Regions from separate parts of the Methylobacterium sp. NPDC080182 genome, predicted to be linked through region 1. Evidence: predicted binding sites of a transcription regulator. Region 1 holds the regulator's gene; each other region holds the start of a gene.
What was found. The regulator LexA, encoded in region 1, represses DNA repair genes until DNA is damaged. The targets are predictions, from matches to a motif close to TGTTCNNNNTGTGTTCNG.
Positions count from the first base shown of each region.

Region 2: recA (recombinase RecA) is a predicted target of LexA. The motif match lies at 1,106-1,123, and genes of this name have one in related genera.
Region 3: ACQKQD_RS26850 (type IA DNA topoisomerase) is a predicted target of LexA. The motif match lies at 1,373-1,390, and genes of this name have one in related genera.

Region 1 covers NZ_JBNNWO010000003.1:300,306-303,576, forward strand. Annotated here, with positions in the region: gene ACQKQD_RS07470 (ComEC/Rec2 family competence protein) at 1-1,167, shown strand, start outside; gene lexA (transcriptional repressor LexA) at 1,161-1,889, opposite strand; gene ACQKQD_RS07480 (hypothetical protein) at 2,141-2,590, shown strand; gene ACQKQD_RS07485 (hypothetical protein) at 2,609-2,824, opposite strand; gene fae (formaldehyde-activating enzyme) at 3,145-3,271, shown strand, end outside.
Region 2 covers NZ_JBNNWO010000016.1:180,970-184,240, reverse strand. Annotated here, with positions in the region: gene rplP (50S ribosomal protein L16) at 1-185, shown strand, start outside; gene rpmC (50S ribosomal protein L29) at 198-413, shown strand; gene rpsQ (30S ribosomal protein S17) at 435-698, shown strand; gene recA (recombinase RecA) at 1,215-2,276, shown strand; gene ACQKQD_RS25950 (ATP-binding protein) at 2,399-3,271, opposite strand, start outside.
Region 3 covers NZ_JBNNWO010000017.1:170,247-173,517, reverse strand. Annotated here, with positions in the region: gene ACQKQD_RS26855 (monovalent cation:proton antiporter-2 (CPA2) family protein) at 1-1,053, shown strand, start outside; gene ACQKQD_RS26850 (type IA DNA topoisomerase) at 1,429-3,271, shown strand, end outside.

The DNA.
Region 1 (3,271 bases):
GCGGCGCTGATCGCGCTCGCCCGGGAGCCGGAGGGCCTGCTCGGCCCGAGCTTCCAGATGTCCTTCGGCGCCGTGGCCGGGCTGATCGCCTGCGCGCGGCTGATCGACGGGCGGCTGCTCGTGCGCCCGGGGGCCGGGCGGATCGGGCGGCTCGTCGGGACCGGCCTGTCGGCGATCACCGGGACCCTGGCCACGACCCTGGTGGCACAGGTCGCGACGGCCCCCTTCGCCACCTACCACTTCCAGACGGTCCAGCCCTTCGGCCTCGTCGGCAACGCCCTGACCCTGCCGCTCGTCTCCCTGGTGGTGATGCCCGCCGCGGTGATCGGCTGCCTCGCCTATCCCTTCGCCCTCGACCGGCCGGTCTGGTGGCTGATGGGGCAGGCGGTGGCCGGGATGCTGGCGATCTCGGACTGGATCGCCGGGTTCGAGCGGGCGGTCCTGGTGCTGCCGGCCTTCGGCGCCGGGGCGCTGGCCCTGCTGACCGCCGGCCTACTGCTGGGGACGCTGCCGGCCTCGCGCCTGCGCTGGCTCGCCGTGCCGCCGGTCCTGCTCGGGCTCGTCCTCGCGGCCCGGCCCGACCACTACGACCTCTACGTCGACCGGCAGGGCGCGGGGGCCGCGGTGCGGGGCCCGGACGGGCGGCTCGCGGCCCTCGGCAGCCCTTCGGGCTTCGTCCTCGAGCAGTGGCTGAAGGCGGACGGCGACGGGCGGCGGCCCGCGGCGCTGATCGTCCGGTCGGGCAGCGGGCGCTGCGACCGGCTCGGCTGCACCGCCCGGCTGCCGGACGGGCGGGCGGTCGCCCTGGTCCGGGACCGGCGGGCCTTCCCGGAGGATTGCGCCCGCGCCGCGGTGCTGATCACGGGCCTCGCGGCGCCGCCCACCTGCACGGGGCCGCTGGTGATCGACCGGCGCGTCCTCGCCGCCCGCGGGGCCGTGGCCCTCCGGACCGACGGCGACGGCTTCGCCGCGCGCTACGCCCGGGACGACGGCCGCGCCGTGCCCTGGCAGCCAGCCGCCGGGCGCGGGCCGGGACCGCCGCGGCCGGTCACCGCAGAGCCGGGCGACCGCCCCGCGGAGGACGGGGTCGCCGCGACGCCGGAGGCCGACGCCGCGCCGGGCGGAGACCTCGCCCCCGGCGACGCGCCGGCCGAGCCGCTTCAGTAGCGGCGGACGAGGCTCACGAGGCGGCCCTGGATCCGGACCCGGTCGGGCCCGAGCACGCGGGTCTCGTAGGCCGGGTTGGCGGCCTCGAGGGCGATCGACGAGCCGCGGCGGCGCAGGCGCTTGAGCGTGGCCTCCTCGTCGTCGATCAGCGCCACGATGATGTCGCCGGTATTGGCCGTCTCCTGCTTGCGGATGACCACGAGGTCGCCGTCCAGGATGCCCGCCTCGACCATCGAGTCGCCGCGCACCTCGAGGGCGTAGTGCTCGCCGCCGGCCACGAAGTCCGGCGACAGGGTGATGGCGTGGCTCTGGTTCTGGATCGCCGAGACGGGCGTACCGGCCGCGATCCGGCCCATGACCGGGATCGAGATGGCGCGGCCGGACTCGTCGATCATCCGCGTGCTCGCCGGGGCCGACGGCTGCTTGGACTTACCGCCCTCGACCACGCTCGGCGTGAAGCGGCGCGGCTCGGCGGGGGCCTGAGCCGCCGGAGCGGCCTGGGTCAGGCTCTCGGGGATCCGGATCACCTCGATGGCGCGCGCCCGATTCGGGAGGCGCCGGAGGAAGCCGCGCTCCTCGAGCGCCGTGATCAGCCGGTGGATGCCGGATTTCGACTTGAGATCGAGGGCATCTTTCATCTCGTCGAACGACGGCGGGACACCGCATTCCTGCATCCGGCTCTGGATGAATCGCAGGAGGTCCAGCTGCTTGCGCGTGAGCATCGACGGGGGACTCGCGGCTTGGCGGACCGCCACGTGACGGTCTCCGAAACAAATCACGAACAGGTTAAACGTTCCGCAAGTGTTCCGCAAGAGCGGCACCGCTCGGCCCGGCGCGCCGCGGGCGCGCCCGCGGGAGTAAGGTCGAGAAACGCATTGACGGCGCAAGCGGAGCCGTTTCAATGCATCGCGGCGCCCCGCCGGGAAGGCGGCGGATCCGGGGTGCGGGCTGGGACCCTCTTGGAATGACGAGGATGCGACGACCCGCAGCTCTGCTGCCCCTCGGCCTCGCCGCCCTCGGCCTCGCCGGCTGCACCACCGGATTCTCCTACATCTCGCGGAACTACGTGGCGCTCACTCCCCAGGTCGTCACGATCGGCTGCAAGGAGCCCTACGAGGTCTACGACAACCGGCAGCTGCGCCGGATGCTGATCGTGTCCAACGCACTGCGCGAGTATACCGGCTGCAACCTGAGCGAGGTCCGGATCGATCCGGAGCCGGGCGCCACCCGGGTGAAGCGCTTCCGCACCGCCGCCCGGGCCTATCTCGACGAGACCGTGCGCGAGGATTGCCGGATCACCGGCGAGACCGTGTTCGATCCGCTGAAGACCGAGTTCGCCTACGCCTGCGACGCGCCGATCGAGAAGCGCGGCACCGTGGTCCCCCGCCTGCCGGGCCGCAATCCGGGCCTCGGCGTGCGCTGACCGGCCGGCGGCGCGTCCTCAGGCGCCCGGCTTCGGGAAGGTCCGCTCCGCGGCGTCGCCGGCGGCGGCCAGCAGGGCGCGGGCGAAGGCCCGGGCCTCCGTCCGGTCGAGCACGATCGCGGCGGTGACCGGCGCACCGCCGAGGTCGGCGATGGCGAGTTCCAGGCGCACCCCGTCGGGCACGGCGCTCGCCTGAAGGCTCCAGCCGGAGCCCCGGTCCGTGCTCTCCGCCATCGTGTTCCTCCCGCATGCCCGGCACGGCGCCGCGCGCCCACCGGAACGGCCAGGCCCGGGACCGCTCCCGGAGCCACGCTCCGGTCTTCCCTGCCTCGCCTGTCCGCGTTCCTCAAGGCCACAGGCCGCGCAGGGGTGAAGATGCGCGCCGTCGCGGATGCCGGCGGCCGCATCGCGGCGACACGGGGCGGCACGGGGCTGCGCCCGCGCCGCGGCGCGGGCGAGGGCAGGGGCGGCCGGGATGGGGGCCGGCTTCGGGGCGATTGACGCGAGGCCGCCGATGATGTCTCCCGCGGGCTCCGATCAGGTGGAGTTCGAACATGCAAGAGATCTGGTTCCGCACGGGCGAGGCCACGGTGCTGGCGGCCGAGGGCCAGTACACCGACGCCATGCCGGAGGTGCTGATCGGCTCGGTGCGCGGCCCGGTCGGTCAGGCCTTCGCGTCGA
Region 2 (3,271 bases), on a different contig from region 1:
AGCCGACCGAGGTCCGCATGGGCTCCGGTAAGGGCGCCCCGGATTACTGGGCGGCCCGGGTCCATCCCGGCCGGATCATGTTCGAGGTCGACGGCGTTGCCGAGAACATCGCCAAGGAGGCGCTCCGCCTCGGCGCCGCGAAGCTCCCGATCCGCACGCGGGTCGTCCAGCGCATCGCCGACTGAACGGAGGATATCGTGAAGTCGACCCAGAGACTGTCTGATCTGAAGGCGCTGTCGCCGGATCAGCTGAATGACGAGCTGATCAACCTCAAGAAGGAGCAGTTCAACCTGCGCTTCCAGGGGGCCACCGGCCAGCTCGAGAACGTCGCCCGCGTCCGCGAGGTCCGTCGCGACATCGCCCGTGTCCGGACTCTGCAGCGTTCCAAGACGCTGCAGCAGGCCAAGGGCTGAGGCGGGTTTTAGGAGACAACCATGCCGAAGCGCATCCTGCAGGGCACCGTCGTCAGCGACAAGGGTGAGAAGACCATCGTGGTGAAGGTGGAGCGCCGCTTCACGCACCCGGTGATGAAGAAGACCGTGCGGCGGTCGAAGAACTACCACGCGCACGACGAGGGCAACGTCGCCAAGGTCGGGCAGACGGTGTTCATCGAGGAGTGCCGTCCGTTCTCCAAGACCAAGACCTGGAAGCTGGTCGAGGGCGAGGCCGCCCAGGCCGAGGCCGGCGAGGCCGCCTGATCCTGGGGGCCCGGCGGCTGCGGTCTCCGCGTCCGCCAGGATCCCGCCCGCGGCGTCGCGGGATGGTGCCCCCTCTGGGGTGACCATCCCGGGGATGCCCGGCGACCGGTACGACGAACGCCCGGACGCAATTCGACTCGCGAGAGCCGGATTCGTGCCGGGCGTCGTCGTTTTCGGCCACATGTCTGGCGGTTGGGTTCCGGTCGCGGGCGGGCCGAGCCTGCTGCGGGACCGCGGGCGGCGTCGCCATTGCGGCTGGCGGTCGTCCCGTCCGGCGCGTTGTGTCGGCGTTCGTACGGGTCCTTGCGGCCGATTACCGGATTGGATTGCTGTCGCGGTGCACCCGGGGCTCGAGCCGGGATTTCGTGACTTGCGTCCAGCAAAACGGCGCTCCGGCCTTGCTGGCTGAGAACAAAACGGGTACACAAAGGCGGTGGCGACGCGCGTTGTGAACTGCGTCCAACCCCTTCATAAGGAGCCCGCCAGATGGCCCAGCCCGCATTGAAAGTGGTCGACATGCCCCCGGTGGACAAGGACAAGTCCAAGGCGATCGACGCCGCCCTGTCTCAGATCGAGCGCGCCTTCGGCAAGGGCTCGATCATGCGGCTCGGCAAGAGCGACAAGGTCCAGGAGGTCGAGACCGTCTCGACCGGCTCGCTGGGCCTCGACATCGCGCTCGGCGTCGGCGGCCTACCCCGCGGCCGCGTGATCGAGATCTACGGTCCCGAATCGTCCGGCAAGACGACGCTGGCGCTCCACACGATCGCGGAGGCCCAAAAGAAGGGCGGCGTCTGCGCCTTCGTGGATGCCGAGCACGCTCTGGACCCGGTCTACGCCCGCAAGCTCGGCGTGAACCTCGACGACCTGCTGATCTCCCAGCCCGATACGGGTGAGCAGGCGCTCGAGATCACCGACACGCTGGTGCGCTCGGGCGCCATCGACGTGCTGGTGGTCGATTCGGTGGCCGCGCTGACCCCGCGGGCCGAGATCGAGGGCGAGATGGGCGAGAGCCAGCCGGGCCTCCAGGCCCGCCTGATGAGCCAGGCCCTGCGCAAGCTGACCGGCTCGATCTCGCGCTCGAACTGCATGGTCATCTTCATCAACCAGATCCGGATGAAGATCGGCGTCATGTACGGCAGCCCCGAGACGACCACGGGCGGCAACGCCCTCAAGTTCTACGCCTCGGTGCGCCTCGATATCCGCCGCATCTCGACGCTCAAGGACCGCGACGAGGCGATCGGCAACCAGGTCCGCGTCAAGGTGGTGAAGAACAAGGTCGCGCCGCCCTTCAAGCAGGTCGAGTTCGACATCATGTTCGGCGAGGGCGTGTCGAAGGTCGGCGAGCTGATCGACCTCGGCGTGAAGGCCGGGATCGTCGAGAAGTCGGGCGCCTGGTTCTCGTACAACAGCCAGCGCCTCGGCCAGGGCCGCGAGAACTCGAAGGGCTTCCTGCGCGACAACCCGAAGATCGCGGCCGAGATCGAGGGCTCGATCCGGCAGAATTCCGGTCTGGTCGCCGAGAAGATCCTTGAGAACGCCGCGCCGACGGCGGACGATCTCGACGAGGGCGAGGCCTAGGCCGCGCCGCCGCGCGCCGGCGACGGCGCGCGGTGGACCTGCGACTTTCGAAGATGCGCGGCCCCGGAGTCTCTCCGGGGCCGCTCTTCGTTGAGCGACGGTGACCGGACGCGTGGGGCCGGTCAGTCCGCCATCGTCTTCTTCACGGTCTCGACGAGCTGCTTCAGGCTGAAGGGCTTGGGCAGGAAGTTGAAGGTCTCACCCTCGGGCAGGTTCTTGCGGAACGCGTCCTCGGCGTAGCCGGACACGAAGATGACCTTCAGGTCGGGCTGATGCTTGCGCACCTCCCGCAGGAGCGTCGGGCCGTCCATCTCGGGCATGACCACGTCGGAGACGACGAGATCGATGGTCTGCGCGCCCTCGCGGACGATCGCCAGGGCCTCGAGGCCCGAGGCCGCCTCCAGCACCGTGTAGCCGCGGGCCGAGAGCGCCCGGCTATTGACCGCCCGCACCGGGTCCTCGTCCTCGACGAGCAGGATGGTCCCCTGCCCCGTATGATCGGCGGCGGGCTTGCGCGGCGCCGGCTTGTCGACCTTGGCGGGCGGCGTCTCCCCTTTCGGCACAGCGGCGTCGCCGCCCGCGGCCGGCGCGGTGACCGGCTTGGCGTCCGACCCGGAATCGGGATGGGCGGTGGTGGAAGCCGGCGCGAGCGGCTCCGCGCGCGGCAGTGCCGGCTCGGCCGCCGCGACCGGCACCTCCTCGGGCTCCGCCACGGGCACGTGACGCGGCAGGTAGATGCGGAAGGCCGTGCCCTCCCCGACCTTCGACTGCACGTCGATGGTGCCGCCGGACTGCTTGACGATGCCGAACACCGTCGAGAGCCCGAGGCCGGTGCCCTTGCCGATCTCCTTGGTGGTGAAGAACGGCTCGAAGATCTTCTCCATCAGCTCGGGCGGGATGCCCTGGCCGGTGTCGCGCACCTCGATCAGCACGTGGTCGCCCGCCGGCGCCCCGCCGCGCCCCTCCGCACCGGCGGCCGCCCCCGGATCGGAGAC
Region 3 (3,271 bases), on a different contig from region 1:
GCGATGCAGCTCGGCGGCCTCTCGATGGCGATGGGTGCCTTCCTGGCCGGCGTCCTGCTCTCAGAGTCGAGCTTCCGCCACCAGCTGGAGGCCGATGTCGAGCCGTTCCGCGGCATCCTGCTCGGCCTGTTCTTCCTCGGGGTCGGGATGTCCCTCGACCTGACGGTGATCGCCGCGAATGCCGGCCTGATCCTGGCGGGCGTCGCCGCCTACATGACCGTGAAGGGTCTGCTCATCTACGGCGTGGCCCGGGTGCTGCGCGCCTCGCACGCCGAGTCGCTGGAACGCGCGGCCCTGATGGCGCAGGGCGGCGAGTTCGCCTTCGTGCTGTACGCGGCCGCCGCGAGCGCGGGCATCATCGACGGCACGACCAACGCCGTCCTGACAGCCACCATCATCCTGTCGATGGCGATCACGCCGCTGATGGTCGTCGCCTTCGATCGTCTCGGTCCCAAGGCCGTCCCGTCCATCGACGGCGTCGAGGCGCCCGAGGACCTCGTGGGCAGCGCCCTGATCGTCGGGTTCGGCCGCTTCGGCCAGATCGCCAGTCAGCCGCTCATCGCGCAGGGCTGCTCGGTCTCGATCATCGACACGAACCCGAGCAACATCCGTCTCGCCGAGGGATTCGGCTTCAAGGTCTATTACGGTGACGGCACCCGCCTCGACATTCTGCACGCGGCCGGCGCCGCGACGGCGCGGGCGATCCTGATCTGCGTCGACGACACCGCGATGGCCAGACGCGTCGCGGAGATCGCCAAGGCGGAGTTCCCCCTGGTGCCCGTGCTGGCGCGCGCCCGGGATCGCGAACACGCGGTCGAGCTGATCCAGGCGGGCGTGGCCTACCAGATCCGCGAGACGGTCGAGTCGGCTCTGCTCCTCGGCGAGCAGGCGCTCCTGACGACCGGAGCCGAACCGGAAGCGGCCAGCGCGATCCTGGCGGAGGTCCGGCGCCGCGATGCGGAGCGTCTCGATCTGCAGGTCGTGGGCGGCATCTACGCGGGTCGGGACCTCATTCACGGCAACAAGCCCGGCTCGGCGCACGCGGCCGGCTAGGCCGGCGACCGGGGCTCGGTGCCGTGCCCGCTGAAGGCTTGCTGGTCTCGGCAGACACCCGGGGCGGGCAACCCTCAGCGCGCGAGCGCGTGCCCGGAGCCTTCGGAGGACGGTGCGCGGGTCGACAGCGACGCGCCAGCCACAGGCGGGAATCCGGCCACGGAGGTATTCCGGGTCGCCGCCGCGGGCGAGCCCGGCGCACAGGTACGAGCGCCGCTCCAGCATCGCGGCGCCGGCCGGTGTGCCTGGGGAGGGCGACACGCCGCCGGCTTCCCCACGGCTTCCCCTCTCAAGGCGCCAGTTGCGTCCCGAGCCCGTTTGGAACAAAATGTGAACCCTGGGTCAGGCGCGGCGACAGCCGGAGCGGTCAGCAACATGTCATCTCCGAGCTCCGGTCGCACGCTGTTCTTCTTCGAGAAGCCCTCGGCGATGCGCCAGTTGCAGCGCTTCTTCCGCTCGCCGAGCACGGTCTGCGTGGCCGCCGAGGGACACCTGCTGTCGGCCGAGGAGCCGGGCAGCATCCGGCCCGAGTGGAAGCCCTGGCGCTTCGACCTCCTCCCGATCGTCCTTCCCACGATCCCGGTCGGCTACGGCACGAACCGGTCCGGGCAGTCGCACGCACCGAAGATCGCCGCGATCCGGCAGGCGCTGAGCGGCGTGGACCGCGTGGTCATCGCCACGGATCCGGGTCGCGAGGGCTCGATGATCGCGTGGGAAGTGCTCGAGCATCTCGGCTGGAACGGCCGGGTCGACCGGCTCAAGCTCGGCGCGCTCGACGAGGTCTCGATCCGACGCGCCTTCGCGGCCCTGGCCAAGGATTCCGACTCGGGTGAGCGCGACTACGCCGCCTATCTCGAGGCGCTCTGCAGGCAGTACGAGGACTATCATCTCGGCCTGAACGGCACGCGGGCGATCTCGCTGCGCCTGCGCCCGCCCGCCTTCCGGGAGCCCTGGCGCTTCGGCGGCGTCCAGACGCCGACCCTCGCCATCCTGGCGGACCTGGAGGAGCGGATCCGGTCCTTCGTGCCGCAGGACTTCTTCAAGGTCGCGCTGCACCTTAGGACCCATGCAGGCGCGGAGATCACCCTCTGGCACGCCCCGAAGGAGCGGATCCTCGATGCGGCGGTCGCTGAGACGATCCGGTCCGCCGCGGCGACGTGGTCGGGCCCTCTGGCGGTCGCGCACAGGGATGTCCGGCGCGCGCCGCCCCGGCTGTTCTCGAAGGACACCCTGGCGCGACGCTGCGCCAAGCGGTTCGGCTGGGACCCGCAGCACACGGCCGGCATCGCTCAGGACCTCTACGATCAGGGGTACCTCAGCTACCCGCGCACGGAGTCGGAGCACCTGCCCGAGGGCCAGGCCGGCGATGCCGCCGCGATCATCGCGGCCGTCACGACCGTCCTGACCGACCTGAGCACAGTCGTTCCGCGCGACGCTGCGCCGCTGATCCGTCGCGGCCTGAAGGGCCACTACGTCGCGGATCCGGGCGAGCACCACGCCATCGTGCCCCTGCGCAAGGCGCCCGAGCGCGGCCGTCTCAGCACCGATCAGTTCCGCTTGTGGGAACTCGTGGCGAAGGCCTATCTCGCCGCGCACCTGCCCGACGGGGTCGACGCGCGCACGAGCGTCACGGCGGATGTCGCGACACCGCTGGGCGTGAGGCGGTTCGCCGTCTCCGGCAGCGTCGTGCGCGTGCCGGGCTGGCGCGCGCTCTACGGCAGCGAGGCCGAGCTCGAAACGGATGCCGTGCCCGGCAAGACCAAGCGCGAGGCGGACGCCACCGCCACCCGCCTGCCGCTCGTGACCGACGGCGAGGGCGCCTCCGCCGCGACGGCGGAGATCACCACCGCGAAGACCGAGCCGCCGCGGCGGATCACCCGAGGCGAATTGCCGGTGGTGATGGGCCGGCTGATCGACCAAGTGGACGATCCGGCCGCCAAGCGCGCCCTGGAGAACCCCGCCAACCCGAACGAGCCGAAGGGTCTGGGCACGGCCGCGACGCGCGACACGATCCTGCCCAAGCTCCTGAAGAGCCGCTACATCGCGCTGTCTACCGGCAAGGATCCGGCCATCGAGGTCACCGAGGTCGGCCTGACCTTCGTCCGCGCGGTGCGCAGCGTGTTCCCGGCCTACGGAGATCCGGTCGGGCGCGCCATGTTCGAGGCGGAGCTCGCCGAGATCGGACGGGCGGCCACGCGCGCCGAGGCGGTCGCGCGCG